Regions from separate parts of the Clostridium swellfunianum genome, predicted to be linked through region 2. Evidence: riboswitches for the same ligand, from Rfam matches in the RefSeq annotation. Region 2 holds a riboswitch; the other holds the start of a gene.
What was found. Region 2 has a riboswitch for cobalamin ahead of NBE98_RS16380 (cobyric acid synthase). Riboswitches for the same ligand answer to the same signal wherever they lie in the genome.

Region 1: linked by a shared signal. The riboswitch ahead of NBE98_RS06740 (hypothetical protein) and the one ahead of NBE98_RS16380 (cobyric acid synthase) in region 2 are both predicted to bind cobalamin.

The regions. Positions count from the first base shown of each region.
Region 1 covers NZ_JAMOFV010000006.1:1,475,402-1,491,852, forward strand. Annotated here, with positions in the region: gene NBE98_RS06710 (TetR/AcrR family transcriptional regulator) at 1-583, opposite strand, end outside; gene NBE98_RS06715 (putative bifunctional diguanylate cyclase/phosphodiesterase) at 630-1,967, opposite strand; gene NBE98_RS22515 (LytTR family DNA-binding domain-containing protein) at 2,375-2,827, shown strand; gene NBE98_RS06725 (DUF4318 domain-containing protein) at 2,824-3,471, shown strand; gene NBE98_RS06730 (DUF975 family protein) at 3,854-4,612, shown strand; gene NBE98_RS06735 (hypothetical protein) at 4,690-5,193, opposite strand; gene NBE98_RS06740 (hypothetical protein) at 5,195-5,647, opposite strand; cobalamin riboswitch at 5,766-5,942, opposite strand; gene NBE98_RS06745 (methyl-accepting chemotaxis protein) at 6,048-7,757, opposite strand; gene NBE98_RS06750 (MATE family efflux transporter) at 8,019-9,407, opposite strand; gene NBE98_RS06755 (sensor histidine kinase) at 9,647-11,728, opposite strand; gene dcuC (C4-dicarboxylate transporter DcuC) at 11,995-13,401, opposite strand; gene rihC (ribonucleoside hydrolase RihC) at 13,424-14,347, opposite strand; gene rbsK (ribokinase) at 14,366-15,277, opposite strand; gene NBE98_RS06775 (GNAT family N-acetyltransferase) at 15,274-15,699, opposite strand; gene NBE98_RS06780 (LacI family DNA-binding transcriptional regulator) at 15,862-16,451, shown strand, end outside.
Region 2 covers NZ_JAMOFV010000006.1:3,469,137-3,485,587, reverse strand. Annotated here, with positions in the region: gene NBE98_RS16435 (ROK family transcriptional regulator) at 1-419, shown strand, start outside; gene NBE98_RS16430 (chromate transporter) at 439-1,032, shown strand; gene NBE98_RS16425 (chromate transporter) at 1,029-1,619, shown strand; gene NBE98_RS16420 (cob(I)yrinic acid a,c-diamide adenosyltransferase) at 1,704-2,243, opposite strand; gene NBE98_RS16415 (cobyrinic acid a,c-diamide synthase CobB) at 2,236-3,624, opposite strand; gene NBE98_RS16410 (ABC transporter ATP-binding protein) at 3,644-4,414, opposite strand; gene NBE98_RS16405 (FecCD family ABC transporter permease) at 4,419-5,465, opposite strand; gene NBE98_RS16400 (ABC transporter substrate-binding protein) at 5,476-6,423, opposite strand; gene cobT (nicotinate-nucleotide--dimethylbenzimidazole phosphoribosyltransferase) at 6,448-7,539, opposite strand; gene NBE98_RS16390 (pyridoxal phosphate-dependent aminotransferase) at 7,582-8,667, opposite strand; gene cbiB (adenosylcobinamide-phosphate synthase CbiB) at 8,680-9,645, opposite strand; gene NBE98_RS16380 (cobyric acid synthase) at 9,638-11,131, opposite strand; cobalamin riboswitch at 11,276-11,455, opposite strand; gene cobS (adenosylcobinamide-GDP ribazoletransferase) at 11,513-12,259, opposite strand; gene cobU (bifunctional adenosylcobinamide kinase/adenosylcobinamide-phosphate guanylyltransferase) at 12,275-12,823, opposite strand; gene NBE98_RS16365 (histidine phosphatase family protein) at 12,856-13,467, opposite strand; gene NBE98_RS16360 (AraC family transcriptional regulator) at 13,517-14,377, opposite strand; gene uxuA (mannonate dehydratase) at 14,895-15,950, shown strand; gene NBE98_RS16350 (SDR family oxidoreductase) at 15,952-16,451, shown strand, end outside.

The DNA of each region.
Region 1 (16,451 bases), 2.0 Mb from region 2:
TGCTATCCCAATATACCCGCCATACTTTATCAACTTCTTCTTTACTTGGTATTCTGTTGCTCGTTATCAGTTCGTAAATATATCCATTTAAATTGCGATAAAATGTTCTAGATAAATCATCTGAAGATAAATTTCTAAATAGGCCTTCTTGTATACCCTTTTCAAACAAATTAAACAAATAAATTGATGCTATACCTTTCCACTCTTGAAGCTCAGACTCAATTTTGCTTTGAACACCATATACAGGATAAATTAAGTGCCTATACAAAAATCTTGAATAAAGATTATGCTCTCTAAAAAACTCCATTGAAATGCTAAACAAATTATATATTTGTTCTTCCACATCTCTAGCTCCGTTTTGGCTCAAAGCTTTATCTTTCTTTATCTCATACAATTCTCTAGCCTCTTTGTATAAGATAAAAAATATTTCTTCTTTAGACTTAAAATAAAAATACAAGGTAGAAGATTTTATTCCAACCTCATTTGCAATTTCTCTAGTAGTGGTAGCATAATAACCCTTTTCATTAAACAAGATAAGTGCGGTCAATTTAATTCTAGACAGTGTATCAACCTCTGTATTCAAAATTCAATTTCTCCCTTCAAACTTAATCTAGCTACTTTGAAAGCTCTCATCTAACTCCTTCTAAGCCTAAAGCAAATTCGCAGCCTAAGTATATGCTCTCAATCGCTTTTGCAGGCAAAGGCTTACTATAATAGTATCCCTGAATTGCATTGCAACCCATGCGTTCTAATAAATCTACCTGCTCCTTGCTTTCAACTCCTTCAGCTATAACATTAAGCTTAAGCTTTTTACCAAGCATAATTATTCCACTTACTAGTTCTCTTGAGGTACTATCAAAAACTATATCGTCCAGGAAACTTTTATCAATTTTAATAGTATCTATAGGCAACCGTTTTAAATAACTTAAGGAGGAATATCCAGTTCCAAAATCATCTAAGGCAATTTTTATGCCTGAGCTTTGTGTAAGCTGAAGTATTTCAGCAATAGACTCATATGATGATACCATCATACTTTCAGTAACTTCTATTTCAACTAAATTGGGTGGTATATCAAATTCCCTTAATATGCTCTTTAAATTATCTAAAAATCTATAGCCTTGGATTTGCTTTTGCGATACATTTATAGCTACCGTATAATAATAACCTTTAATAATCCACTCTTTGATTTGCCGACATACCGTCCGAATAATCCAATCGCCAAGCTCAATGATAATTCCTGTCTCTTCTGAAATTGGTATAAACTCTGAAGGTGGTACATTTCCCAACTCTTCATTTTTCCATCTGAGTAATGCCTCAAATTTCAAAACTCTTCCCGATTTTGCTTCTACCTGCGGTTGATAGTAAACTTCTAGCTCATTTTTAGAAGCGGCACTCCTGAGATTATTACAAATCATAATCTTTCTCAAAACCTCTTCCTGTAATTCCTCATAGTAAAAGGCAACTTTATTTACACCATCTTTTTTTGATTTATATAATGCTAAATCAGCCTTTTTCAATACTGTTGTCAAGCTATCAGCATTATTTGAATATATAGCTGCACCTATACTCATATCAATGTATATACTCTTTCCAGATATAAAAAGGGGCTTTTTAAATATACTAAAAACTCCTTCGCAGAAGGAGTTTACTTGGTGCCACACTGATAGACGAGGCAGAAAAACGATAATTCCATCCCCTGTTCCTCTACAAACTATAGAATCAATAGTAACAATACTGTTCAGAAGATATGCTGCATTCTTTAACACCTCTTGTCCAATTTCATATCCATATGTGTTTTTTATTATGCTAAAGTCATATATTTCAATAATTAAAAATGTACCTTCATGATATTTGTTATTTCCATTGCTAGGAAACAACCTTTTAAGATGACTTATATCTGAAAACCTTGTCAATTTATTGTTATGCTGGATTTCCCTACATTGGCTCATTAATTTACATATGTTCATTTATGCAATCCCATCCCTATGATTTACCCCTGCTACCGTATTAATATAAAAAGCCTTCTATAAAAGCATCATAATAATCATCTTTCTATATTTGCAGATATAATTAACCTATCTATCAATTGATAGGTATATTAAAAATTATATTATATAATAAGTGTATTTTCAACCATATATAGCTATTTTTTGTTGTTTTACCCTACTATACGACAATATTTAACACTTTTTTGATTTTTTGTACTGATATATTTGTAAAAAATTAAATTTCCATTATTCTTCTTCATACAAGGAACTACTCTACCTAAGCTTTATTAAGGCTTCCACTTACCAGGAAATTCAGACCACTAACATGCAAATTATAGAAACTTTATGTAATAAAAGGTATTCTATAGTAAAGGAGGGTGGTAAGCGTGAAAGTAGAAATCCACTATGTAAATTCTCTAGAAGAGGAATGTGCAGTTCTTGAGATTTGTGAAAATCATCCTGGAATTATAAAGCTTCAGGAAATAATTCAAAAGGGCACCTATCAGACTCTCACTATTCCTTGTTTTCTTAGAGAACAGATATATTCAATTTCTTGTGAACACATTTTGTACTTTGAAACAATCCAAGATAAGCTGTTCGTGCACACTGGCAGTAAAATGTACGAGGCAAAGAAACGTCTTTATGAACTGGAAGAAATCCTTTCTGAACATTTTGCGCGTATATCTAAGTCGGTAATAATTAACCTTGAACACGTAGAATATTATAGTCCCTTGGCAAATGGTTTGATGAAAGCAACCTTTTATAATGGTGAGGAGACGTATATTTCCAGAAAATATCTCCGCCTTCTCAGAGCAAAGATTGGAGGTAAAAAGTTATGACAATCGAAGATAAAAAGGATATAACAATAAAAGGAGCCATTCTTGGTTTTATATTGTTTGTAAGCATGCTTATTAATTTGTTAATAAGCAAAGACATGGAGCACTTACTAATCGTTGGAACCTATCTTGTTCCAATTATAATTGGTTATGGTCTTCTGGGTATGTTTATACGATGGATGAGATATAGAAGTACCCTAAGAAGAAAAGAATTTTCTCTGTTCTCAGGCCCAGCCATACTTTATTGGGTAGAAATGCTTTGCATAATCTTTATGGTTTCTGCTTATTTTATTCCTCAGGTGATTAGGTATATAGTCCTTACAAATGCTGCAGCACTATTTCTAATTTGGTATCTAGATTATTTATATCTAAAAAACGTTGCTAAAGAATTGAACTCAGGTTTAGGATACTCTAGACGTATCTTAGTTGAAGATCTTCGATCAAGACCCCATTCAGAAGATATGTTTATGGATGAAATTGAAAACTACTGCAAGAAGAATCATCTTTCCTTAGATGTCTTGGAATATGGGCTTCCAGCTAAGATTAAAATGAATAACACTTTATATACAGTGAAATTAGGACAATACTATACTCTGATGGGCACTATCGTATATACCTTGGAATTCCGTAATATTGTATCTAAATAGCATTAGCTAATATAATTTCTTAATGGTTTCAGACTAGCTAAAAAATATCCTATAGATTGTCATAATGAAAAATCGGTCTATAGGGTATTTTTTTAGATAATTTCTTACCTTTCACAAATAACCTATTTCATAAATTCCATATTTACCTTCTTCAAATTCCCTAACCTAGAAATTATGAGAAAAAACAAGCAATTATTCGAAACAACGAGATTGCTCATACATATCAGTTAAAACAAGGCAACAAGTGCAAAAATAGATACTTCATTAACTTGTTATATGGTTTATAATACCCTATAATATTATTACAGTAATCACTTAGCTTCGTTGTTTTAATATCCTATATGGAAGATAATAAAATATATTAATTAAGAGGGGTATGGATATGTGGTCTAGAAAAGAATTAAAAGACAAAGCAAAAGCTGTTTTAGGAGAAATCTATTGGAGTGCTTTTGGAATCAGTATAGTCATTGCGTTGGCAACCGGTAGTGGTTGGAGTAGTAGAAATAACTCTCGCTCTAGAAACTCAGAACAATCTTTGCTTCATAAAATCTACAACGGCGATTTTGTAAATTGGAAGCTTGTAACTATAGTTTTATTTGCTGCTGCATTGTTAATTGCTTTTCGTATCTTCTTCGGATATTTCTTAGAAGTAGGTGGAAGACGATTCTTTATTAAATCTGCTCAACATGTAGATAATAAAAAGTGTTTTAGCTTTGCTTTTAACGAAGATAACTATATGGGAATATTAAAGACAATGCTATTAACAAATATTTTTGTTTTCCTTTGGAGTTTGCTTTTTATCGTGCCAGGTATCATTAAATCCTATTCCTATAGCATGGTACCATATATCCTTGCAGACAACCCAAATATTGGCGCTAGGGAAGCCATTTCTTTAAGTAATAAAATGACTATGGGCCATAAATTTGATATGTTTATATTAGACTTATCATTTTTAGGCTGGTATATATTAGGTGCAATAGCTTTAGGTATCGGTGTTCTGTTTGTAATGCCTTATGAAAATGCTACAGATGCAGAGCTATATTTAGTGTTAAGAAAAAATGCTTTAGAAGCTAACTTATGCGCTCGAGAAGACTTATTGCTTGATCAATCAAATTTATATGAAAATAAAAATATATGGTAAATTAATTTTCACAAAACAAAAAGGCTTCACTAAAAGCCTTTTTTGTTTAAAAAACAATATAACCAATGTTAGACTACTTAAAAATTGGAAAGCTTAGCAGCAGTAAACACTCTCTTCATAGGCTTTAAAAGATATATAGCTGATAAGAATGTTACTAACCCATTCCCTAAAGATACTTGAAAGCCTAATAAAAGTCTAGCAATAAACCCTTTATAATCTAGCCCTGCGCTAAGCATAAAAGGCAGGTCTATTAACGTACCGCACATGAAAGCTAGTATAAATCCTAAACCAGCCATATAATACTCATTTTTAAGTTTATTCTTAAAAAATGAGTATATGAGAACGTACTGAGGAAATACAATTAAATAAGCCAAGCTCCAGGGTGCTATGCCTTCAGTCAGCATAACCAGCAAACAAAATACTATAACTGAAAGCCATGCTTCTTTTCTATCAACATATACTCCATACATCATAATAGTAAAATTAACCCATTCTGCATATAGTATCATGCCACCTATACGATGTATTATATAAAGCATTGTTGCAAGTAACGCTATTCGTGTTAGTTCTCGAGTTTTCATATTATTTTCCTACATTCATGTTGCTTGTAAATACTAAATTTATCTCGTCCTTATCATATAATACGAGTTGATCAGCCCCCGGCGCCTCTCCAACCTTCATTTCCTTATTCTGACTTGGGGATTTGTAGCCATACATCCACCATGGGCCTTTAGCCATATCCTCTGTTTTAACTCCACCTATAGCTTCAATAAATCTTCCATATTTAGAAGTTTGCATATCTACTTTAAGTTCATCCTTGTACTGAATAAGAAAGTCGCTTAGATTAGCAGCATCAGTCTTATACTTTTTATTCTCTACTATAGTCTTCTTATTCACTTCATCTTTAATAGTAATAATAATTGTCTTGTCTCCTTTTTGTCCTCCAGTAAGCTTACCTAAAACTAAATACCCTCCAACAAATATTAAAATTGCAAGTAGGGTTACACCTATTTTGATTTTACTTCCTTTATTCATATTAATAACTCCTTTCAATAAAAAAACTCCTCTATAAGAGGAGTTGTAGTGACTAAAGCTACATTACTATATAAGCAGCACATTTAATACACAAATTCCTCCTTTCCCTCCGAAAGTGAATAATTATAGCTTCAAGGCAGGTCTCCTGGCTTATGGCTTATTCATTTGATACACCTTCCCATAGTTTCCTACAGTGGCATAACGACCAAACATCACCATATACAGTAGCGGGGGCTGCAGCGTTTTACGCATTTCCCTATTAAGTCCAACGGACGCCAAAAAGTTTTATTCAGTTTTATTTTGTCAAATTTATTATACATCCTGAAAAAGGATTTTACAATAAAAATTCACTGCTTTGTTGCACTATAATATTTAGCAATTCGACTTTATATTGTTCATTTTATAACTTAAAATTCTTAGCTAATTCATACAGCTTGTGGGCTAACTCTGCTTGAGTTTGAGCTGTAACTGCTATCTGCTCCATACCTGAGGTTGCTTCACTCACTCCAGATTTAATATTTTCAGAACTTTCACTAGAACTTTGCGCCTCCTGCGCCATCCCTTCGATAGCAGAGCTCACTTGCTCCATTGTTGCATTTATTTCACCTGACATAGAAGCAATATTTTCTGAGATATTTGAGTAGAAGTCCGCATCCATATAATAATCATTACCTATCTCAGCAAATTTAATGATTTGAGGATTTATATCTTCGCTTATGAAATTCAACACTTCAAAGCTGTTATCTTTTAAATCTTGAAAGGCTTCACTAACCTCTTTTATAGTCTTTTGTATTTCAACTACAGCCTCAGAAGATTGCTCTGCAAGTCTTCTAACCTCTTCAGCAACCACAGCAAAGCCTCTGCCCTGCTCACCAGCTCTGGCTGCCTCTATAGCAGCATTTAGAGCAAGCAGGTTAGTCTGACTTGAAATACTTGAAATAGTGTCTGCCATTACTTTTATATTTTCAACCACTTCTGCTCTTTTTAGAGCTTCTCTTATATTAGAATCCTTTAAACTATGAAGGTCTTGAATTCGCTTAATTGATTTACTGCTGTTTTCTTTTATTTCCACAGCCTTATTTTTAATACTCTCTGCCTTTTGACTTCCTTCAAGTGCTTGCTCTGAAAGTACCTGAATACTGGAATTTACCTCTTCTGTACTAGCAGAAACTTCCTCACTTCCTGCACTCGCTTCCTGAGTAGATATAGCTATGGTATAAGTTTCTTTATTAATATCTTCAAGCCTTGCGGTCATCTCTTGAACTGTTGCAGAAAGTTCCTGACTGCCTGAATTTATATCCTTTATAGTGTTGAGAACCTCACCTATAAGCCCTCCTACTTGCTTCTGTGACTCATTAAGGGCTTTGCCTATCTGTCCAAACTCATCTTTTCTAGTTAGTGAAATAGGAGTTGAAAAATCTCCAATTTTCATTCTTTCGGAAAAAGCCTTTATCAAATTAAGAGGTGTAATAATATGTTTTATGTTTAACAGGGTAAGTACAGTACCAAATATAACGGCTATAGTAAACATTACAAGGAAAAAGATAACACTTTTTTTGTAATAAGCCTCATTTTCATTTTTTATTATCTCAGCATCTTTTACGTTATAATCAGACAATTCTTTTAGATTATTTTGAAATTCACTTAGACTGGCTTCCAAGACTTCAAACTTTTCTAAGGCTTGATCAGCTTGGCCATTCATCGCAAGATTTATAACTTCTTGTCTCTTCGCAGAGTATTCGGTCCATTTCTTCTCTATTTGTGGAATTAAATCTGTCTCATACTTATCTAGCTCAGAATCTTTATATTGCTTAAAATTATCCTCAAACTTTTCTACTCTTACTTCAATATCTTTTAATCTCTCATCTTGAGAAGCTTTGTCACCATGATGAAGTATTATAAAATACATGTCCGCTTCAATTGCTCTCGTTTGATTTCTGTTATCATTAAGCCACTGTATTGCTTTTAAGTTATTACCATACATAGAACTGATCTCGGAATTAAGCCTTGACATGATTAGATAGCCTACTCCTGAAATGGAAATGACGAAAAACATGAGTGTAAGTGATAAAGCAAAAATTTTATGCTTTACCTTAAAATTTTTAAACATAAATATTCCTCCTATGAAGTATTCCTATCAGTAAATTAGGTTAGCTTATATTATACAGAGAAACAAATATGTCTTCAAGGGAACTTAAAGGAAATGGCTTGCTAAGTTATTGCTGTAAAAAATAATATAAATACAAAATGCAGCATTTATTATTAGTTTTCTTTTTGTAACTTATTCTAAGCTATGCTTTAAATTTAAAGCCATATTAAACTAGTTAATACGGCTTCTCATGAAAATATTTATATACAATTTGTTCTAATACTAAGCCTTGCCTGCAAAGCCTTTCTTACGCCAATTGCCTCTCTGGTAGAAAATTAAAGTTATAACAGCTCCCATTGTCCAAGAAACAAGCAAAGAAATAAAAGTAGATTCTGGTCTTCCTGTTGGATAAGCTGCACTTCTTGTTAAATAAGCAATACCATAAGCTGTGGGAACACGAAGAATTATAGTAGTAATAAGAGAAATCCACATTGGTGTCATAGTATCCCCTGCGCCACGCATAACTCCAGATAGACTCTGTGTTACTGCTACTGCAATATAGCCTACTGCAAGAATTCTCATCATAGACATGCTTAAATCCACTAGCTCTTTTGTATCCGTGAATACTGCCATAATATATTTACCAAAGATTAAAATCAAAATAGTTATTACAGTAGAAACTATAACGGCAATTCTTGTACCATCTTTTGTTCCCTTTACTACTCTATCCAGCTTTTTTGCTCCTATATTTTGTCCTGCATAAGTTGTCATTGCCGCACCAAAGCTAAAGTTTGGCATCATTGCAAATCCGTCTACACGCATGATGATTACATTTGCAGCTATAACCATTTCACCAAAGCTATTAGTCAAGGATTGTACTACAATCATAGCAAGAGAAAATATAGCCTGTGTTATACCTGATGGCAACCCAAGCTTTATAAGCTTAGAAGTATACTTCTTATCAAGCTTTAACATCTTTAAGTTCAAGTCAAAGGTACTGTTCATTCTCATTAATTTAATAAAACACAGCACTGCAGATATTGCCTGTGCTATAGCTGTGGCTAAAGCAACACCCGCAACACCCATATTAAGCCCTGCAACGAACCATATATCGAGTCCTACATTTAAAACTGTAGAAACAAGCAAGAATACAAGAGCTGATAAAGAATCCCCAAGTCCTCTCAAAATTCCAGATAAAATATTGTAGTAAGCAAAGCCTGCTATACCTACAAAAATAATAACCAGGTAATCCTCACACCAATCAATAATGGTGCTTGGCGTATTAAGTAAGGAAAGCAATGGACGGGTTACTAACGGCCCAATTATCATAATTATTATGGACGCTATAGCTGTAAGTGTTATACATACACCAATAGTACGGGACAGCTTTTCTCTCTCCTTGGCCCCAAAATATTGAGAAACCATAATTCCAGCACCAACGGAAATTCCTACAAATAGCACAAGCAGGAGATTTAATATAGGACCTGCGCTGCCAACAGCAGCCAATGCATTATCACCTACATATCTACCGACAACAATAGAGTCAGCAGTATTATAAAATTGTTGAGCAATATTACCAATAAGCATTGGTATTGAAAATTCAACAATACGTTTCCAAGGCGTACCCTCGGTCATGTCCTTTGGTGAAAAAAGTTGTTTAAGTTTAGCCATTCACTACCTCCCTGATATTTAACAGTTTATTTATGTCACTATATAATTATAGCTTATCTGTACTTTTAGACAAGCTAACTAGAAAGATTATTTTTTCTGTATCAAAAGCTTATAATAATAACTTTTCTAAATAATCCAGAGTATGTAGTGAAAAAGAAGCTTAAAATAGAAAATGCTGAGAAACTTATAGCTTCTCAACATATCATTTACTATTCTATTTGTTTATTCACATAAACATATTAAAAATATATATCCGAAAACTCAATTTTTACTTTTTCAAAATTATTTTCTGCTTTTTCAGTGCAAGCATGTTTCTCGAGGCAATCTAAATCTTCCTGTTCCTTAACGGTTATAATTGGAAGAGTAATAATAAATTCAGTTCCCTTGCCAGTTTCTGATTTAACTGCAATGGAGCCTTCGTGCATTTCTACTAGAAGCTTAACCAACCATAAGCCTATACCGCTTCCTTGCCTTTTTCTTGCATGGGATTTATCAACTTGCTTAAATCGTTCAAATATTACTTTCTGTTCCTTCTCACTCATACCGATGCCGCTGTCTTTAACAGATATCACAATATTGTTATCTACCTCATGAACCTTTACGAGTATATTTCCTCCAGGTTCAGTAAACTTAACAGCGTTTGAAAAAAGATTCAGCATTATTCTCTCTATCATATCAGCATCGCAAGCCATAATTCTTTCCTCAACATCAGTATCGAATATAAAGTCAATGTTTTTTTCCTTTATGTAATTAGCTACGGATAAAGAAATTTCCTCTACTACATTTACTATGTTGTAGTTTTTCATGTTTAATTCATAGAAAGATGTACTGATTTTGCTAGAATCAATTAAATTATTAACTAATCTTAATAAACGATAACTGTTTTGTTTTATCATTTGTGAAGTTTTTGCTATTTCCTCAGCAAAGTTATCATCCTTATGTTTTTTTTCCTTAAGCAGTAAAAGCTGAATTGAGGAGAGTATTATGTTAAGCGGCGTCCTTAATTCATGAGATATATTAGCAAAAAACTCATTTTTCATTTCATCTTGCTCAGCTGCTATATGCTGGATGTTATTGAAAGCATTTACCAAATCGCCTATCTCATCATTTGAAACTACCGGTATATCTTTTCTGTCTCTGATGCTTTTAATTTTACCGATTTTCATAAGGCTGTCTGCAACTTGAGATACATCCTTAGATATGGTGTCTGAGAAAAAGTAAATTACTAATACACTTACTAACAGCATGAAAACTAGGGCTATAAGAAGAGCTTTCACAGTATCAGGAGATTCAACATGAAAAATAACACCTGCTGCTACCTTGTCACCATTTATGCTTACACTCTTTACAATTCCCTGGGTTTCTAAAGTATACCCATAAACCTTATAACCATCTATAGGCTCTTTTATAAGGTTAATTAAATAATCTGGATAAGTCGTATTATCCGAGGTAATGATTTGACCATTTGCTTCAACAACGAAGCAGGAGTTTTCTATGCCTTGGAACTTCACATCCTTTAATGCTTCAAAAAGATGTGACGAGCTTTTAATGTCCCCTGAATTTTTAAGTATGTCATCAACCTTTATTCTAAAGCTTTCTTGGAGCAAGCTGCCTTTCTCATCAATTAATTTTGAATAGCCAAGCAGTGAAATTATGATAATAGATGTAATTATCATTGGTATAATCTGTAATAGTATCTTAGTTCTAATATTAACTCTAAACCCCTCAATTTCTTGTCCCATATATGTATCGTACAAAATGCTAGAATATATGTGTCTAGAAAAGGTATGGGTAATTATTGCAGAAAGAAAACAAAAACTAAATACTACCCCTGTAACTTCCAAAACTATTATGTAAGAATAGCCAAGCAGAAAAAAACCTGTCAGACCGGTTAGAAATGCAACTGCTGCTGGAATTGTTATTTGAACAACATAGATTATATAAGGCAAATTCATGCACTTTTTTCTTATGCTTTTTATATTAGCTGAGTTTTTATCATCTAATGACAACAGCTTGTACTTATTAATATCTCTAAAAAGAACTATTATAACAATTGTAGTTAATCCAATTACCGCAATAGTGGCTACTATAAACTGCATATCATAGCTAAAGCCTATCTTTCTGCTATTCTCTTTTACATGTTTTTCATAACCCAGCAATATCGGTATTAGTTTATAAAGTGTAGCTGATGTAATTAAAATAACAGTATTATAAATCACTACAATTGATAATAAACTGTATTTTATAATGTACTTACTTATAAAACCTGTTAATCTATTCTTCTGATTGTTGAAAAGACTGAGCTTTGTTTTCGTTTTCATATCACTGCTCCTTTCGAAATACTTGAAAATATTCTGCCTGATATAAAAATTCTACAAACATCTATATAATAATTATTTTAGGCTAACATAATACATTATAAATATTATTCTACACTTATTTTATTTATTTGTATAACGTATTAGTAAAATTAAGTTGATTTCTGGCAATTTTACAAAAAACAAAGCAAAATCCTTTGATATTGCACAAAAAAACTGTGAAGTCTAAACCTCACAGTTTCTTATCATTTTATAGTAGCTTTTTCAAATTATAAGAACATTATCATTGATAACACGAACATAAATATAACTCCACCAATCATTGGAACAGAAGTTCTTTTTACGATTTCCAAGGCTGGTTTCTTTGTAGTACCTGCAACTATTACTACAACCGCTGCAACTGGAGAAACTGCTCTCATAAGGTTACCCGCTAGTCCCATTGGAACTGAAAGTGCAATAGGATTGATTCCAGCTGCTTCAGCAAGAGGCACCATTAATGGAACCATTGCATAGAATAAAGCTGTTCCGCTTCCAGAAAGAAGTACAATTACTAATGTCAGTACTACTAATATAAGTGGCAGAATTATTCCCATGCCTGTACCTTTAGTAGAGGTCATTGCTGCTTGTAAAGTTTTTATTAATCCTATGGACTGTAACCCCTGTACAAACACGCTTGCAGCTACTAGTAAAGCTACTATTGATATTCCGTTTGCCATTCCCTTAAAGAAGCCCTCTGTATCATCTAAAACCTTTTTATTTCCTGTGTATCTAATTAATTCACAGATAATAGCAACTATAAAGCTTACTATTGATGCTACTTCTACAGATAATACTACTTTTGATTTTGTAAGATACATAACTATAAGCAGTAATATTGGTAGTAAAGGAAGTAAAGCATAAACTGTCTTAAATAATGCAGAGCCTTTAACCTCTTCTATATTTTGAACTTGAATTTCTTCGTCTACCATAGAATTTAAAGCTTTTTTATCCATATACTTTTGCCAGAAATAGTGCAATACTGCCATTACGAATAAAGTAGGAACTGATACCAACGCGTGATAATTTATTACATAGTCAGTTACTGACATACCTGAAAATGCAGAAAACTTCGCAAGTTCCTTAGCTACAGCAACATTATCTGCTCCAAGAGGAGTTGGCATTACAGTTGCAGTTGTTGCTATAACTGCCGCAGCTGTTAATGTGCTCATTCCTGATTTCTTTAATACTGGATATAAAGTAGCTAACAATATAATAGCTAAGTTAGACGCACTAGGAACAACTAATGAAAGCATGTTTCCTATTAAAAATACTATTGGAACTAAAATATATGCTGATTTAATCTTGGATATAGGTTTAGTTAAAACACTAACAGTAACATCATTTGCTCCGATTTTACTCATGTAGGCAGCATATCCGCCTAATATTAGTATTACAAAGCCTGCTCCATTTAAGGTTGATTTAAAAATATCTGCAGTAACCTTTAAAGGATCAAGTATCCAGGACTTAGTTGAAGCAAAATCTTTAATGCCTAGACCGTTACCCATTGCAATAGCGATATAAAGAAGTATAATTCCTGTAGCAAATAAAGTAATCTTAATGTCCATTTTCTTTATCAGCATGTAAACTACTAATACAACCGCTATAATTGCTGATGCGTACATAATAAAATTATTCATAATACTATTTCCCCCTCACTTTTTATATACATTTTTTTATTGAATTTAAAAACCACTCTTTAAAAGTCTCCGGATTTATTTCGGTACATACTTTAGCATTAGGTTCCATTTTTAAATATCCCTTTAAATCTACTATAGTACATCCTAGTGTTAACGGACTTTGAGTTTCTACATCTATATATGTGTCAGTTAGCTCATACATTTCAGGACATAGTAAGTATGCTATAGCACAGCTGTCGTACATCTTAAGTCCAGTTTTAAAGCTGCCGCCTCTATACTTTTGGAACAAGGAATACATCATGTCACCAGTTTTACCAAAGGTTTTTATCTTTTCGCTATCCTCTGGATAAACTAACGCCTTAAGGCCCATGTCTAAGCCTGCCATTACAAGCTTCACTCCACTAGAAAATACAATCTTAGCAGCCTCAGGATCAGTGGCTATATTGAATTCTCCCATAACTGTTTTGTTTCCTCTTGTTAAAGAACCGCCCATAAATACTATCTCATCAATGTTTTCTTTAACTTCTGGATACATTTTTAATAATAGAGCAATGTTTGTAAGCGGCCCAATAGCTGCAATGGTTACAGGAGTATCGCTTTCAAGAATGGTGTTTCTCATTGCATTTACAGCATGCTCCTTAATAAGATTGCTGCGGTTTGGTTCACCGAAATCATAACCATCCATTCCTGATGCCCCGTGAACATTTTTAGCATCATCAAACTTTTGGATTAGAGGTTCGTTTACTCCTTTTGCTACAGGTATATTTTTTCCGAAGAAGGTTAATAACTTTAGTGTGTTATCAGTAACCAAATCCACACTAACATTTCCAGCTACAGTAGTTATGAGCTTCACATCCAGTTCCTCTGAGAAAAGAGCTATTGCAATAGCTATTGCATCATCAATGCCTGGATCCGTATCAATAATTAACTTCCTTTTATTTTCCATAATATATCCTCCTCTATATTATTTAAAAAATTTGTTTACTTCTTCACTGGTAGGAATAGATATTTGTGCACCCTTTTTTGTAACAGTTATAGCTGATACCTTTGTAGCATACTCCAAGGCTTCTCTTAAAGAACTGCCAAAGGAAAGCTTAGCTGCCATTGCTCCTATAAAAGAATCCCCAGCTGCTGTTGAATCTACAGTGTCTACCTTATAGGCTTCAATTTTAATAGTTTCCTCTGGAGCTACCGTTACACTACCATCTTTTCCTAAGGTAATAACCACATTTTCTGTTCCTTTATTCCTTATTAGCTTTCCTAAATTTTCGCAATCCTTTAAAGTTTTAGGATAAACTCCTGTCAGCACTTCGCATTCACTCTGATTTAGAACAAGTATATCGATGTATTTATAGGCTTCTTCTGGTATAAGCTTTGCAGGTGCTGGATTCAATATAGTCTTCATGCCAATAGTCTTTGCATATTCAAGCAACATTATTGTAGTATTAAACTCATTTTCAAACTGTGTTATGAATAAATCTTCCTTGCTTGAAATATCGTCCAGCCTATCCTTTACAAAATTAAAATCTAGAGAAAAGTTTGCTCCAGGGTTTAATATTATTCGGTTATCATTATTGCTGCATATAATCATTGCTGAGCCAGTATATTCATCCTTTTGAACCTTTATAGAATCAGTATTAATACCATAGCTTTTTAGAGATTCCAGTATTTGATTTCCAAAGGTGTCTCCCCCTATGCTTCCTATCAAAACTGTTTCAGCACCAGACTTTGCTGCTGCCACTGCCTGATTGCCGCCTTTACCACCGGTATTTATTAAAAACTCATGGCCATGGATGGTTTCACCTTCATTTGGCATCCTGTCCACTCTAATTGTAAGATCAATATTAAGACTTCCTGCTACAACGACTTTTTTCATGTTAGCTTAACCTTCCTTCTATTCAGACATATCATTCCTGATCCAAAATTCTCATTTGGTCTTCTAACAAACCCAAATTTCTCGTAGAACGCCTCAGTATCAGGCATGGCCATCAAAGCAATATATGGATTCTCACAAGAACATGATTCTATATAGTCAAGTAAATCATTAATAACCATAGCTCCAATGTGTTTGTTTCTATAATCAGGATGAACTACAACATCCTTTATGAAGAATGCTATTCTTCCATCTCCAACAATTCTGCCAATGGCTACCGGCTTTTTATCATCATAAACTACAACACTGTAAAGTGTATTTTTTAGTGCTTCAATAATGTCGGCCTTCTCATAGATTGGCATATTTGCATATCTTCTTATACTATCAAATATTTCCCAAGTTAAACCGTTCTTTTCAAGCCTCATCTAATCACCTCTTTGATAAAACGTTTTATCTTTGTTTATATAATACAACCTTCTGTAAACATTGTCAATATAGAAGTAAATCGTTTTATCATCTTTTTTGAAAGCAATTTTTGGCATTTTAAATACTGCTAAAAGTATGATATAATTACGTGGGTGATTGATATGAGTTATACGTTAAAAGACATTGCTAAACAAGCCAATGTATCCATAACTGCTGTTTCATTGGTTTTAAATGATAAGCCTTGCAGAATTTCCGATGAAAAAAAAGAACTGATTAAACAAATTGCAAAAGAAAATAACTATACTCCTAATATAAATGCAAGAAGTCTAGTTACTAAAGAAACCAAAACCTTTGGGCTTATTATTCCTGATATAGAAAATATATTTTTCTCCAGGCTTACGAAATCTATTGAAAGTTACTGCAGGCAAGCTGGATATACTCTTATCATTGTGAATTCTAACGATGAATATGAGCAGGATTTGTATTTAATTGACTTGCTTCTGTCCAGAGGTATTGATGGTTTATTTATCACTTTTTCTACTTCGGCATATAAGCATGAAGAAGAATTATGTGCTAAATTAAGCGAGTTAACAATTCCATATGTTTTAATAGATAGATTTTTCAATGACTTTGATTGTAATAAGGTGTACTTTGACAATACACTAGGAGCTTACCTGGCAACAAAATATTTAATTGAGCAAGGTCACAAAAGAATTTCTTGCGTTGTACATTCTATTAATTCTCATAGTTT
Region 2 (16,451 bases):
GATGCGTGGAATGCTATTGTTCTATTAATGCCATAAAAAATAAATTTATATCAAAAGTAAAGATTGGAAGAAATACTAGTTCTTCTAAACCTTTAGATGAAATTACGTATATGGATATCTGTAAAATGGCTGAAAATGGAGATGAGCTCGCTAAAGAAGTAATAACCAACTCAGCATCAGTTTTTGGTTTAGCCCTTGCTAATTATATTAATCTATTAAATCCTGAGCTTGTTATCTTAAGCGGTCCATTAATTAAATACTCGCCGCTATTTTATAGCGTAGCTACAGCAACAGCATCTAAAAGATTTTATCTTAAAGATAGAAGCAAGATTATTTTTAATAAAGGAGGGAATTTTCAAGATAATTCTATAGCTCTAGGTTCTGCGGCTATGGTGTTTGAAGACTTACTAAGCAAATAATACTATATGGGGGATGTATATGTTAAGAAAAGATAAGTTTAAAATGTTATTTGAGCTGTTTTTATGTTTCTTTAAAATTGGCTGCTTTACTTTCGGAGGCGGCTTTGCCATGATTCCTCTGATTGAAAGAGAAATAGTCACCAATAAAAAATGGGTGACAGAAGAAGAAGTTATAGATGTATTTGCAGTTTCTCAATCATTGCCTGGTGCAATAGCAATTAATACATCCACTTTTATCGGATATAAGATTATTGGTAGGGCTGGTGCAATTGCCGCTACTGCAGGAGTTATACTGCCTTCAGTGATAATCATTACTCTTATTGCTGCATTTTTTTCAATATTTAACAATAACCCTGTATTTGAAGCAATTTTTTCAGGAATAAGACCTGCTATAGTATCGCTAATACTGATAGCTGGACTAAAAATCGGCAAATCTTCTGTTAAAGACAAAATTGGTGCAATTATTATGCTGTCAACTCTTACACTAGTAACAATTTTTGATGTACATGCCATAATTGCTGTAGTTGGCGGCGCATTGATAGGAATAACAATATACAAGTTATTTCCAAAGGTTTCAGAAAAAATTGTTAATACGGGCGGTGATAAGAAATGATATTTTTAAAGTTATTTATTTCCTTTTTCAAAATAGGATTATTCAGCTTTGGCGGCGGCTATGCCATGATTCCTTTAATCCAAAGTGAACTAGAAGCAAATAATTGGCTTAGTTCTTCAGAATTTATTGATATAATCGCAATAGCTGAAATGACTCCTGGACCAATTGCGGTTAATTCTGCAACCTTTGTTGGTTATAAAGCAGCTGGTTTTTGGGGTGGAATAGTAGCAACCTTTGGTGTTGCACTACCTTCCTTGCTGCTTATCCTTATTATTTCAAATGTTTTCTTTAAGTTTCAAAAGCATCCACTAAACATCATGATATTTTATGGTATTAGACCTGTGATTGCAGGGCTTATTCTTTCTGCAGCAATTGTAGTTGCAAAAACTGCCTTTTTCCATGAAAGTGTTGTATCAACAGGTTCATTTGGAAAAGCCTTAGCTACTAATCCACTTAGCATCATAAACTTTGAAGGAGCAATAATCTTTGTAATAAGTTTAATTGCTCTTATAAAGTTCAAGCTTCATCCTATACTTGTACTTCTTGGTTCTGGAGCAATAGGTGTATTATTTTACTATATTAAATAAATGAAGCAAGAGGCAGGGAAAGTTTCCTGCCTCTTGCTTCATTTAAGTATATTCTGTCAGATGCATCCTTTTATGTAAACTACCCTAATATTCAATTCCTTCTCTTGAAAAAACACCTTTTTCCATGTAGTGCTTTATTTCTTTCATTTCTGTCACTAAATCAGCCCTATCCTTTATAGAAGCTGGTACATTTCTTCCTGTTAAAATAATTTCCATAGAGCTTGGTTTGTTATCTATTAGTTCTATAACCTGTTGTTCTGTTAAAAGCTTGTTTGAAAGAATGCCCATAATCTCATCCATTATAAACACATCACAGCTGTTGTTTTTAATAACTTCTACTGCAAATTCATAAGCTCTGTTTACTTCTTCCTTTAAAACAGCTTTCTCAGCATCATTAAGAGTCCAGAAGAAGCCTTTTTTACTTTCAAATCTGAAAATCTGAAATTTATCTCCTATAAGCTTTGAGATTTCAAGCTCTCCTGTGGGATCAGTTTTAAGAAACTGAAGCATGTATACCCTTAGTCCATTTCCTACAGCTCTCATTGCTTGGCCTATGGCTGCGGTTGTCTTTCCTTTTCCATTTCCAGTGTATACTTGAACATATCCCTTTTCCAACTTATCCATTAATATTTCTTCCTCCCTTGAACTCTTTATTTTTTATTCTGTACGCCAGATTAATTAGACTATAGAAAAATTCCATGTTTCCATAAAAATTAACATGTGCATAGGCTGCAACCACATTCTTTTTAACATAGCCGCACTTCCAGCTTCTTTCATAGCCATAGTAGTTTTTATTTAATGTAAATATGACAGGCTCTTCTACTTCTACATAGCTTTTATGAAATTCGTGGCAATTTATCTTTAAACCCTTCTTAAAGATGTGGTTTTCCTCTGTCACCTGCAGTTCTGCATACCCAAAATTCACAAGTCTGTCACTCATTTTATATAGACCGTTGAAGAATCCAACCAGCCTGCTAGCTTCCGAGCCTTTAGTTAAATACATCAGCCCGCCGCACTCTGCATAGGCCGGAAGCCCTTTATCCAATTTAGTTTTTATATCTGTTAACAGTTCTTTATTGCTGCTTAGCTCCTTTTCAAAAACCTCTGGATAACCGCCGCCAATATAAAGAAAATCTATATCCTCAGGCAGCTTTTTATCTTTCATAGGACTAAAAGGAATTAGTTGACCCACTTCTTCAAACAGCTCCAGGTTGTCTTTATAGTAAAAGCTAAAAGCCTTATCGTAAGCATAAGCTATTTTTAACGGTTTGCTTTGATAATTAAAAATCAGATTATCATATTTGATTTCAGCATAATCACTTTTATTAAGCTCTTCTGTTTCTACTAGGCAGTTTATTATTTCTTCTACGTCCACATGGTTTTCCAAAATGCCTGCAGCAATAGCTATTTTTTTATCCAAGTCTTCAATTTCACTGCTTTGAACAAGACCTAAATGCCTGCTTCCCAGTTCAATTCTTTCATCGCTGGGCATATAGCCTAATACTTTTAATGGTGTATTTATTTCTATCATCTTTTTCAAAAGCTCATAATAAGCTTCATTAACATTGTTAAGAACTACTCCCTTTATATTTGCCTTTTCATAATTTAAAAGACCGAGAAGCTCTGCACAAAGAGTGTTGCTTTGAGCCTTTGGTGTAATTACTATTATTATAGGTACATTTAATACCTGCGATAAATGATAGGTAGAATATTTGCTGTCATAGCCTAAACCATCATACAAGCCCATGACACCCTCAATTATGCCTACATTTCCTTTACCTTTTGAAAATGATGCTTTTACGCCTTCCTCACCCATCATAAACAAATCTAAATTTCTTGAAGCTTTTTTGCACAAATGCGTATGAAAGGCAGTATCTATATAATCCGGACCCGTCTTGTAGCCTTGAACCTGAAAACCTCTATCAAGCAATGCCTTCATCAGCGCCAAAGTAAAAGTACTTTTGCCGCCTCCGCTGCAATTTGAGGATATTATTATACTTTTCATTCTTACCCCCTCATCCTTCCTATACAATAGGAATTATATATGGACACTTGCTAATAGGATTTTCAAAGACTTCCACTGTAAGATTATAAACATTTTTAATATTTTCCTTATTTATAACCTCCCAAGGCTTTCCCATTGCAGCAACTTGTCCTTTGTTGATTAGTATAAGTTCATCGCTAAAAATGGAAGCCAAATTCAAATCATGCAGCACAGAAACAATAACCTTATCTTTTTTCAAGCTCTTAAATATGCTTAAAAATTCTACCTGATACTGTATGTCAAGGTGAGAGGTAGGTTCATCTAAAAGGATAATATCTGTTTCCTGACTTAAGGCTCTTGCTGCCACTACTCTTTGCACCTCGCCGCCGCTTAACTGTGTAATAAGCTTATCCTTTAACTGCCATGTATTTGTAAGTTCCATATACCTTTGAGCTATCTTTTTATCTTCTATATCAAAGTCTTGAAATCTTCTTTTATAGGGGCTCCTTCCCATAATAACTATATCAAAAACCGTAAACTCATAGTCAATCATAATATTTTGAGGAATTACCGCCATATTTTTAGCTAGATTTTTGCTGTTAAAACCTAGTATATCCTCTTCGTTAATAAATACAGTTTTCTGTGCTGGAGCTAGTATCTTTGAAATATTTTTAATAAAAGTGGATTTCCCTGACCCATTAGGTCCAATAATGGAATAAAACTTACCCTTGTTAAAATCTAAGCTTATATCCTTTAAAATTTCTTTTCCTGCATAAGCAAAGCTAAGATTTTTCACGCTTATATGCTGCATCCCTCTATCCACTCCTTCTCTTCATTTTTATAAGAAGATATATGAAAAATGGAGACCCTATTAAAGCTGTAACCGCTCCAACAGGCAATTCTGCTGGTGCAGCTATAGTCCTTGCTGCTGTATCTGCTAATAATAAAAACAGTGCTCCTCCTAAGGCTGAAAATGGAATTAGAGCTTTATTATTTGGACCCAAAATAATTCTCATCATATGCGGCACCAGAAAGCCTACAAACCCAATTATTCCTGAGAAAGAAACGCTGACAGCCATAATCAGTGAAGAAATCAGTATTATAAGTTTTTTGAGTTTTTCTGTATCAACACCTAGAGTTTTGGCTGTATCATCTCCAGTAAGCATTAAGTTAAAATCCTTATAAAAAAAGAAAATAGTCGCCGTTCCAATAAGTACAACTGGAGCTGTTATAAAAATATTTTTCCAGCTTGAAGCATTAAAGCTTCCCATCATCCAAAACACTATTTTATTGACTTCTTCCTGATTAAAAACCATTATTATTGAAATCATGGCTGACATTAAAAAGCTAACTGCGCTTCCTGCAAGCAATAGATTCGTAGTTGTTACCTTCCCTCTAACCTGCGCTATAGAATAAACTAAAATAGTTGTAGCTGCAGCACCAATAAAAGCAAATATAGTTACAATACTCAAAGAAGCAATATTTCCTGGAAGCTTTACAACTATAGCAATAGCTGCACCCAAAGCTGCTCCTGAGGATATACCTAGCACATATGGGTCTGCCATAGGGTTTTTAAATAGAGCTTGGAAGGAAGCGCCTACTACTGAAAGCCCCATTCCTACCAGACTGGCCATTACAATTCTCGGCAGCCTTACCATAAATATAATTAGGAAATGTGTATTAGACACATTTCCTTTAATATATTCCCCTATAACTGGTAAAGATTTTAAAACTGCAGTTAAAACATTATATGGAGTTATATTTGCGCTTCCCATGGCAGTGGCTGCAATAGCAACTGCTGCATAAACTAGCAGTAACACTGCAAAAACCATTTTTTTTCTCTTTACCACAATTTTTTTCATGCTTTACACCTTATTTAAAAAGTTCTGGATGAAGTATTTTTGCTAGTGCTTCAACGCCCTCTGCTAGTCTTGGACCCTGTCTGTTTAAAAGATTATCATCTATTTCTATTACCTTATTGTTCTTTACAGCAGACAATTCTTTATAGCCAGCAGTTCCTATAAACTGATCCTTCATTCCAAAGTTTTTTGATATAACAATATATTCAGGATTATTTTCTATAATTTTTTCAAGGCTGTATTTCCAACCTGAGGCATCTTTTGCAATGTTCTTTCCTCCAGCCATTCCAATCATTTGAGCTATAAAGGTATCTCCAGTAGCAGTATAGTCTCCATCTTTACCAAAGCCTACAACATAGTAAACCTTTGGAGCTTCTTTTCCCTTAACCTTTTCCTCAACAGCTTCAATCTTTTTCTTCATTGAAGCTACTAAGCTTTTAGCACTGTCTTGAGCATTTAATATTTGTCCTAAAGTATCAATTGACTCATATGCTCCAGTAAAGTCCTTTGCATTATAAAACACAACGATTTTTATTCCTAAATCTCCTAGCTTTTTAGCTACATCATCTTTAAAATGTGTTGATGCAATAACAACATCTGGCTTTAATTCAATTATTTTTTCTACATTTGGATCTGTTAGGGATCCAATGCTTTCAACGTTCTTAACCTTCTCTGGATAATCATCATAATCTGTTCTTCCAACAAGTAAGTCGCCCTTACCTAGAGCATAAACTATTTCTGTAATACTTGGAGCAACAGAAATAATTCTCTTTGGCTCCTTATCTATTATCACTTCTTTTCCTTTGGAATCTTTAACTGTTAGTGGATATTTAGTTCCTGAAGCTTCCTTTGTAGTTTTGCTGGCATTTTCCTTTGTACTTGTGCTTGTGCAAGCAGCAAAGGATACCATCATTATTACTGCTAATAGTGCTGCTGTTAAATTTCTAAATAATTTTTTCATTTAATATTCCTTCTTTCTCTAAACTTATTTTGTTTCTTTTTCTCTTATATCAATGAGCTTATCCTTCGATTCATTGTCTATGCCAATACCGTCAAAGGTTGCCATATTGTTAACTACATGAAGTGCCGCCTCTATAACGTTAAAAGCAAGAGGGCAGCCACTTCCTTCTCCAAGCCTCATGTTTAAATGAAGAATCGGCTCCAGGCCTATATATTCAAAAGCATAATTTACAGCCTTTTCATCAGATTTATGAGAGGTGAACATATAGTCTTTGCTTTCTGGCTTTAATAGGTACGCACATAGTGCCGCTGAGCAGGAAATTACTCCGTCTATTACTATTGCCTTGTTATTTTTTGCTGCTGATAAAAAGCATCCGCATAACCCTGCTATATCAAAGCCTCCTACTTTGCTTAATACATCTATAACATCTTCCTTATTAGGCTTATTGATTTCCAAGGCTTTTTTCAAAACTCTTTTCTTGTTTTCAAACTGCTCCTCTGTTAAGCCAGCTCCTTTGCCAACCAACTCATCAATATCTATTTCTAAAAGCGAAGCTATAACCGCTGCACTGGTAGAAGTATTGCCAATTCCCATCTCTCCAGTTCCAAGCAAATCAAAGCCTTCGCTGCAAAGCTTATCTGTAATTTCTATACCTGCTTCTATAGCTTTTACTGCTTCTTCTCTGGTCATAGCTTGGCCCTTGCACATATTTGCAGTGCCATTATTTACTTTCTTATTTATTACCTTTGTGTTATCAATTTCTCCATTAACTCCAACATCAACAACGGTTAACTCTGAACCTGCAAAGGAAGCAAGTACACCAACGCCGGTTTTCATTTCCGGAATACCATTTGTCATTACTTTGGTTATTATTTGATCTGCTGCGCTTACACCTTCTTCACAAATTCCATTATCGGAACACATAACCACTATGTTTTTCTTATTAACCTTATTAAAAACCTGCCCTGTTATACCAGCATATCTGGCTGCAATTTCCTCAAGCTTTCCAAGGCTTCCAAGGGGTTTGGTCAAATTATCAATATGCTTCCAGGCTTTTTTTATTGCCTCCTTATCACTTGCAGTTATGGAATTGATAGTTTCTTTTAATAAATTCATAAAAATTCTCCTCTCCATGACTAATTGTCTCTTAAAGGTCCTTTAGCAATTAACCTTTTCGAAATTCATAAATACTTCTAATAACCTGTTATTGTCTTCTCTGCTTTTTACCGCCAATCTTATAAAACTATCGTTCAAGCCTCTGAAATTTCTGCATCTTCTTATCAGTATTCCTTTTGATAGGCAGAAATTGAAAAGCTCTTCTCCTGAGGTTTCCTTAAGCTTTAGAAGAAAAAAATTCCCATGACTTTCATAAAGCTTATCTATAAACTTAAATCCCTTCAGTTTTTGTGAAAAATATTCTCTTTCTTTATAAAGCAGTACTTTAGAGTTATTTATGTACTCTGTATCCTTTAAAACTGTTTTTATGGCAGTCTCTGCAAAGCTGTTTATATTCCATGGTATTTGTGTCTTAGATAGCTTTTCAATAAAAGCCTTATCTGAACTTACGCCATAACCAAATCTGATTCCCGGCATTGCAAAGAATTTGGTAAAGGCTCTTATAATAAAAAGACATTTAAAGTTAGCGCAGCTATCTATAAAGCTTTGATTATCACGACTAACAAACTCCACAAAAGCTTCATCTATTATGATTTTCTTTTTATTCGCCTCACAATATGCGATAATTTCTTCAAAGCACTTTTTATCAATCACTCCCCCATTAGGGTTGTTAGGGTTTGCAATAACCAAACCATCGCAGCGCTCCATATTGTCTAGTATGCTTTTGTAGTTATAGGTAAAATCCTCATTTAGGCTGCAAAATACTATTTCTTCGCTGCAGCTTCTTGCTGTAGTTTCATACTCTGAAAAGGATGGAACAACTATACACGGTCTTTTTAATGCTCCAATAGCCAGATTTATTATTTCTGCTGCTCCGTTGCCTAAAATAATGTTTTCTTCCTTTATCTCTGCCCCTAAATATTCCTTAAGGTGAAATTTCGCTTCTCTATATTTCAAATCCGGATAACAGGTTATATCTTCCAAGGCCTTATAAACATTTTCTTTAAAGCTTTTAGGAACTCCTAAAAAATTTATATTGGAGCTAAAATCCACAAGATTAATCCCTTTAAACTTGCCCTCTGTATATATGTCTCCACCATGCTCTATAAAGCTTTTTTCCTTACTCATCAAACCTTCTCCTTAAAAAATTGCTATTATTAAAATTGCAGCAGCAGCAACAAATATCACTTCAGTTAAAAACATAATCCTATTAGCAGCTGCAATATCTTCTTTTTTAAGCTCTCTTAGTTTGTCTCCAATGGTAGGCTTTTCAACTACTTTTCCAAAATAAACATTATTGCCTCCAAGCTGAACCTTTAAAATTCCTGCTACAGCTGCTTCTGGATAAGCACAGTTAGGACTTTTGTGATTTTTTCTGTCTCTTAACATGATTTTAAAACTTTTTAATATGCCGGAGCCCATAATTGGAGCTGTAAGGCACATAAAAACACCAGTAATCCTTGCTGGCAAATAATTAAATACATCATCTGTTTTAGCTGGAAAAAAACCTATATAAGTATAAGGTTCATTAATATAGCCAACCATTGAATCCATTGTATTTATGCCTTTATACATCATGGCTAGAGGTGCTCCTCCTACAATTCCGTAAAGCAAAGGTGCAATTACTCCATCGGAGGCATTTTCAGCCACAGTTTCTACTGTTGCTCTAATTAATTCTTTTTCTTCCAAGCTTTTAGTGTCTCTCCCAACTATGTAGGAGGTGAATTTTCTAGCAAGAGCTATGTCCTGCTTCAGAAGGGCATAATAAACCTTCATGCTTTCATCCTTTAAGCATTTTGCTGCAATAGTTGTCCATAAAATAAGGATATTGATTATATGAAATAACGGTTTTATTGGCCATGAAAAGTACAATAAGCTAGCAGGCAATAGATAACAGACCAACACCACTATAAGTACCATAATTCCGCCAAGGCTTTTTAAAGCTTCATTGCTTTTAGCAGCAGCTCTTGCTTTGCATTCAATAAACTTTATTAATTTACCGATATATATTATGGGGTGAGGCAGCCAATAAGGATCTCCAAGCATAAAATCTATTATCACAGCAAAAAGGACATCTATTAAATTTGCTACTATAAAATTACTCATGCTGCTTTAGTCCCATTATTTCATAGATTTTATTCATGTCTAAGGATTTCCTTACAATATCCGCAAGCTTGTTTAGCTCTTCTTCTCTGAAGCCTTCATATACAGGGGACTTTCTTTGCGGCATGCCTTTTTCAGCTCTTATTTTGTTAAGCAAATACTGCCTAAATTCTGTGGAATCCAATATTCCATGTATGTAAGTTCCAAAGATAGTTTCTTCTCTATTGAAAATTCCATCAGCCTTATTAGTGTTTAATCCATTCTCTTTAGTTATTGTTATCAAGCTGCTATTGTCTTCTCCTGCTGCAGTTTTACCCATATGAATTTCATAACCATATATGCTTCCTTTAAAATTTTCAAGGCTTACTTGTCCTTCTACTCTGGTCATTACTTTTTCACTCTCAAGAATTGTTGTAGTATTTAAAAGACCTATTCCTTTTATGCTTCCAAGATTGCTCTCAATGTTCAAAGGGTCTCTTATTTCTTTTCCCAGCATTTGATAGCCCCCGCAAATGCCTAGTATCTTTCCTTTTTTGCTGTACTTAACTATTGCTTCTTCAAGCCCTGAGTTTCTTATTGTGTTTAAATCCTCTATAGTGTTTTTACTTCCAGGTATTATAAGCAAATCAGGATTACCAAATTCCTCTTTGCTGGTTATAAATCTAACGCTCACATCCTCTTCACATTTTAAGCAGTCAGCGTCAGTAAAGTTTGAAATATGAGGCAGCATTATAACCGCAACATCTATAGGTGCAGTAACGTTTTTATTTATTTCCATCATGGCTCCATCTTCATCCTCAAGGATTAAGTTAAAATAAGGCACAACACCTATACTTGGTCTTTTTATTATGCCTTCCAGCATATCAACGCCTGGAGCTAAAAGCTTTATGTCTCCTCTAAATTTATTGATTATTGTTCCTTTAACTCTCTCTCTTTCTTCTTCTGTTAAAAGAAGCATTGTTCCCGCAAGAGATGCAAATACTCCACCCTTATCTATATCTCCCACTATGATTACAGGTGCATCTACAAGCTCTGCCATACCCATGTTTACAATGTCTCTGTCTCTAAGGTTTATCTCAGCAGGACTGCCTGCTCCCTCCATAACAATAATGTCAAAATCCTTCTCAAGCTTTAAAAACTGCTCCTTAAGCATATCCTTGAAAAGCACCTTCAAATTGTGATATCCTGCAGCCGTCTCATTGCTATGTACTTTGCCATTTACAATTACCTGACATTTAGTATCTGCTGTGGGCTTTAAAAGTATGGGATTCATATATGCCTGTGGCTCTAAACCAGCAGCATAGGCCTGAAGCACCTGTGCTCTGCCCATTTCTTTGCCGTCTAAGGTTATATAGGAATTTAAGGACATATTTTGAGACTTATAAGGACATACCGAATATCCATCCTGTTTAAAAATTCTACACAGCGCAGCAACAATAAGGCTTTTCCCAACTGAGGAGCCAGTACCTTGAATCATTATCTTTGCCATAGTGCACCTCCTTAAAATTAAAGATAAAATAAAAATGGCAGTACGCTTCAAACGTACTGCCACTAGAATTAACAAATAACCAAAAGATATATTATCTCATAAGTAGTTATAGCTCACCCTAATAGGCCTTCCCTCCGAAAGCATATTAACACGCAAATTTAGGCAGGTCTCCTGACTTATGATTCCTCCTCATCTTCTTCCTTCCCCTAAAAATAGAGTGGATAACCAAAGACTCGTCATCAATTACAGTAGCGGGGGCTGTTGCGGACTCTAACCGCATTCCCTTTTCACCTTTTGTAAGGCACCTAAATTCAATATTAAATTTTCATTTTCTTACTCAAGTATAATTTCTTTCCTCATCATTGTCAACTGAATCCTTAGTTAAAAGCTGGATAATATTATTAAGCTTAGAAGCATTACCAGCTCATTATTTGCTCCTAAGCTGTCGCCAGTAATTCCGTTAATTTTAGAATTACAGAACAAATTAAAGAGAACAGTTATAATTACAGCTGCAATAAATAATGCTGCTGTTTCAAAAACAAGTCCTAGAGCTAATCCAATTGCAATTGCAAATAGAGCATTTACAACTGCTTCCTTTAAGGTAACATTGTTAATAAACAAATTTCCTGAGCCTTTTTCTTTAGCTGGTTTCCCAATATAGCTTAAAAGTATCATAGAAAATCTGCTTATGACAGGTATTATTAGCAAAGCTATAGGATCTTTCTTTGTTAATAGAAATAAATAGGCCTCATATTTAATTAAAAGATTTAATACTATACCAATACACCCAAAGGTACCTATTCTACTGTCTTTCATTATCTCTATTATTTTATCCTTGCCTTTAAAGGCAAAAAAACCATCGCAGGTATCCCCAAAGCCATCCATATGCAGTGCACCTGTAACCAATATTTCAAAGACTATTATTGCTATGACAGCAAAGGCTGTTGGCACTAATTTAGCTGTTCCTGTAAATAGAAGATATTGAAATATTCCAAGCAAAAGCCCTATTAGCCAAAAGAAGTTAGCACCATTTCTGAAATTCTCATTTTCACAAGGAAGAGCCTTGTTTACAGGAACTCTGGTTAAGAGCTGAAGCATAAGTAAGAAATCATATAAATATTTTTTCATAGCAATCTCCCTTGACTATTTAAGCTTTAGCGGCAGACCAGCTACTACTAGATAAGCCTCATCACTTAACCTGCCTAAAAGTTGATTTATTCTGCCTGATATGTCTGTGAAAATACGCCCAAGCTTGTACTCTGATACAAGTCCAAAGCCTACTTCATTTGATATTATTACAAGCTCCTTATCAAACTCCCTGCAGGCAGAAATTAATTCTTTAAATTGTTCACTTATGTTCTCTTCAAGGCTTTGAATTTCTTCTCTTGTTAAATTATCAAAATCCATATATTTATCAAAAATAATATTTGTTATCATGGTAGTTACGCACTCAAGCATAATAAACTTGCTTTGGGATTCTTTTATAACCTCTTTAAGGTTCTTATACCCTTCGAAGGTTTCCCAATTTTTATTTCTTCTCTCTTTATGAATGGCAACTCTCTCTCTCATCTCATCATCCGTAATGATTGAGGTAGCAATGTACAACACCTTGTCCTTTTCCTTTAAAAGCTCCTCGCCAAAGGTACTTTTTCCGCTTCTGCTTCCACCTGTTACTAATGTTATTTTGCTCAAATTATCACTCCTTTTCACTGGCAGGCAGCAAGTTAAAGATTACTTGCTGCTTTACCTGTTAATAAATCTGGTTGTATTATGGAATCAATATGCCAATTGTTATATTGAAATCTAGCTATTGATATACTACCATTTTTCGAAGTAAATTTCCAAAAGTTATTTAAATCTCCATCAAGAATGTAGCAATATATCAGTCTTATAACGCCTCCATGAGATACCACAAGGCAATCTTCATAGTTTTCTTTTTCTAGCATTTTCATGAAGGCTGCTGCTCTCTCATAGGCCTCTTTTACGCTTTCACCTTTGGGAATCTTATAGTCTATCCAATTTTCTTCCCATGCCTTACTTTCTACAGGATAGTTAATACAAATTTCTTTATAGGTCTTATTCTCAAAGATTCCAAAATCCCTTTCATTAAGTCTGGAATCACAAATGATTTCTTTATCTGTAAGTATTCTTGCGCTATCCAAAGCTCTTTTTCTTTCGCTTGAAAACACCTTGTCAAAGCACAAATTTTTAATTATATCTTTAGATTTTTCAATTTCAGCTTTACCTAGTTGAGACAGTTCGTCCTCAAAGGCGCCTAGATATCGCCCTTTCAAATTACTATCAGTTTGCCCGTGTCGTACTAAATATAAATTCATGATTTTAATCTCCTATTAAACAGAAATTTTATAATAACTAATAATCTTGCTACTTTGACATAGCTTCATAAAACTGCTTAGGGGTAATTCCATACTCATTTTTAAAGGTTCTAAAAAAATTGGAATAGTCTCCAAAGCCGCACTGCTTGTAAACATCTATAACAGGTATGTTGTGAAGTATAAGTTCCTTAGCCTTTATAAGCTTCTTTTGAACTATATATCTATGAATAGTAGTTCCAGTATGTTTTTTAAATTCCCTTGAAAGGTGAAACTTACTTAAATAAACCTGCTCTGCAAGCTCATCAACTGTAATATCCTCCTCAAGATGGTCGTTAATGTAATCTATAACCCCGTCTATTATATTACTTTTCTTTATATCCACCATAAGCTTTTCCTTGTTGTTAAAAGCAATATTGTTTATATACACCATAAGCTCAACAATATATGCCTTATAAATAAGCTCATGGCCTATTCCTTTATAGTTTTGAAGATTTATTATCTTATTTAGCAGCAGCCTTATATTTTGCTGGGTATCAAAATCTGCTCTAAGCACATTCTTTTTATCCTCACCTTCAAAGCATAGAGTTAAATCTGTTTCTTTGCTTGACAGTTCCTTTAAAAAATTTCTATTCATCCATAAAACAATTCTCTCATAAGTTGCATCCTTATTATTCACAATAGCTTGGTGAAGTTCTTTAGAGTTTATCAATATAATATCACCTGACTTTAAATAATAGGTTTTACCCTCGATTAAATATGTAACATCTCCGCTAATAAAAAGATAGCATTCATAAAAGTCGTGATGGTGCAGGCTTATTCGTGCTATGTCATTACTTGAATAATGAAAAATTTCATAATCGCTTGAAAGCATATACTGTCGAGATAAATACTTGTGAGTCTTGGTTTTCATTTAAGTCACCTTCTAAATTAATCTATAAATATATTATTTTACTTGAGCATTTTTTGCAAGTTTTAAAGCAATAATAACATATTAATAAAATAATTTTTTCGCTATAATAAAGACATTCCTAAGAATAAATATTTACTTTAACAGTAGTTCAAAGGGTGATATTTTGCTAGATAACGATTTTATGTTAAAAGGAGCAACTGCAAAGCTTCTTTATGAGTATATTGCAAAAAGTGCTCCAATTTTCCTTTGTCTCTTCCACCTATTTCCAAGGAAGTTTGTCACCAATTAAGTTTACTAAAACTTGTTTGCACTACTAATAACCCTGTTGACAATCTTGAATATCACAAGCTTTTATCTTCCAAAACTTATTCAAGTTTTTAGGTTCTGCCAACCTTTAGACCTGACGAAGCTTGTGGTATTCAAGTTAAGTCATATAATGACTATTAACCGCTTTAAAGTAAAGAATCGATTATTTAAACAAATATAAAAAATTATTTAAATTTGGAGGAATAGTAAAATGAAATTATCATTCAGATGGTACGGAAAAGACGATAAGGTTACTCTTAAATACATTAAACAAATACCAAGCATGTACAGCATTGTAACCGCTATTTACGATGTACCTGTAGGCGAGGTATGGGACATGGATAGAATACTTAAGCTTAAGGCTGAAGTTGAAGCTTCAGGACTAAAGTTTGACGTTATTGAAAGCGTTCCTGTACACGAAGACATAAAGCTTGGACTTCCAACAAGAGAAAAATATATTGAAAACTACAAGCAGAATATTAGAAATCTTTCAACGGCTGGAGTTAAAGTAATCTGCTACAACTTTATGCCTGTGTTTGACTGGACAAGAACACAGCTTGATAAGGAATTAGAGGATGGTTCAACTGCTCTTGTTTACTATGTGGACCAAGTTAAAAAGATGGATCCTCTAAGCGGAGAATTATCGCTGCCTGGATGGGATTCAAGCTACACTAAGGAAACTCTTAAGCAGGTATTTGACCAATATGCAAAGGTTGATAAAGAAGCTTTATGGAGCAATCTTGAATACTTCCTTAAGGAAATCATTCCAGTTGCAGAAGAGTGCGATGTTAAAATGGCAATTCACCCAGATGATCCACCATACGATATATTTGGTCTTCCAAGAATAATTACTAATGAAGAAAGCTTGGATAGATTCTTAAAGCTTGTTGACAGCAAATACAATGGACTTACACTATGTACTGGTTCACTTGGCTCTGGCAGCTTCAATGATGTAGTGAGAATGGTAGATAAATATGCAAGCCAAGGAAGAATACACTTTATGCATGTTAGAAACGTAAAGCTTCTTGAAGATGGAAGCTTTGAAGAAAGCGCTCACTATTCACCTTGCGGTTCCTTAGACATTGTTGAAATAATAAAGGCTCTTCACAAGAACAACTATGAAGGTTATTTAAGACCAGACCACGGAAGAATGATTTGGGGCGAAACTGGCAGACCTGGCTACGGCTTATATGACAGAGCCCTAGGAGCAATGTACATCACAGGAATATGGGAAACACTAGAAAAAACAAGCAAAGGAGAAAAATAAAATGAAAATCCCCTTTAATATAGACTTAACTAACAAGGTTGTTGTAGTTACTGGTGGAGCTGGAGTATTAGGCGGTTCCTGGGTTGATGCCCTTGCAGAATGCGGCGCAAAGGTAGCTATACTTGATTTAAAATTAGAAAACGCTGAAAGAAAAGCCTCTGAAGTTACAGCTAAAGGAAAAATTGCTTTAGGCGTTGAGGCAAATGTTCTTAATAAGGAAAGTCTAAAGAAGGCTCATGAAATAGTATTAGAAAAGCTTGGACCATGCGATATACTTATAAACGGTGCTGGTGGAAACAATCCTAAAGGAACAACAACTAAAGAATATTTGTATGCAGAGGATTTGGCTGAAGAAAACAAAGACCTTGTTACCTTCTTTGACCTTGACGAGCAAGGAATAAGATTTGTATTTGATCTTAATTTCCTTGGAACACTGCTTCCAACTCAGGAATTTTCAAAGGATATGATAGGAAGAAAAGGCTGCAGCATATTGAATGTTTC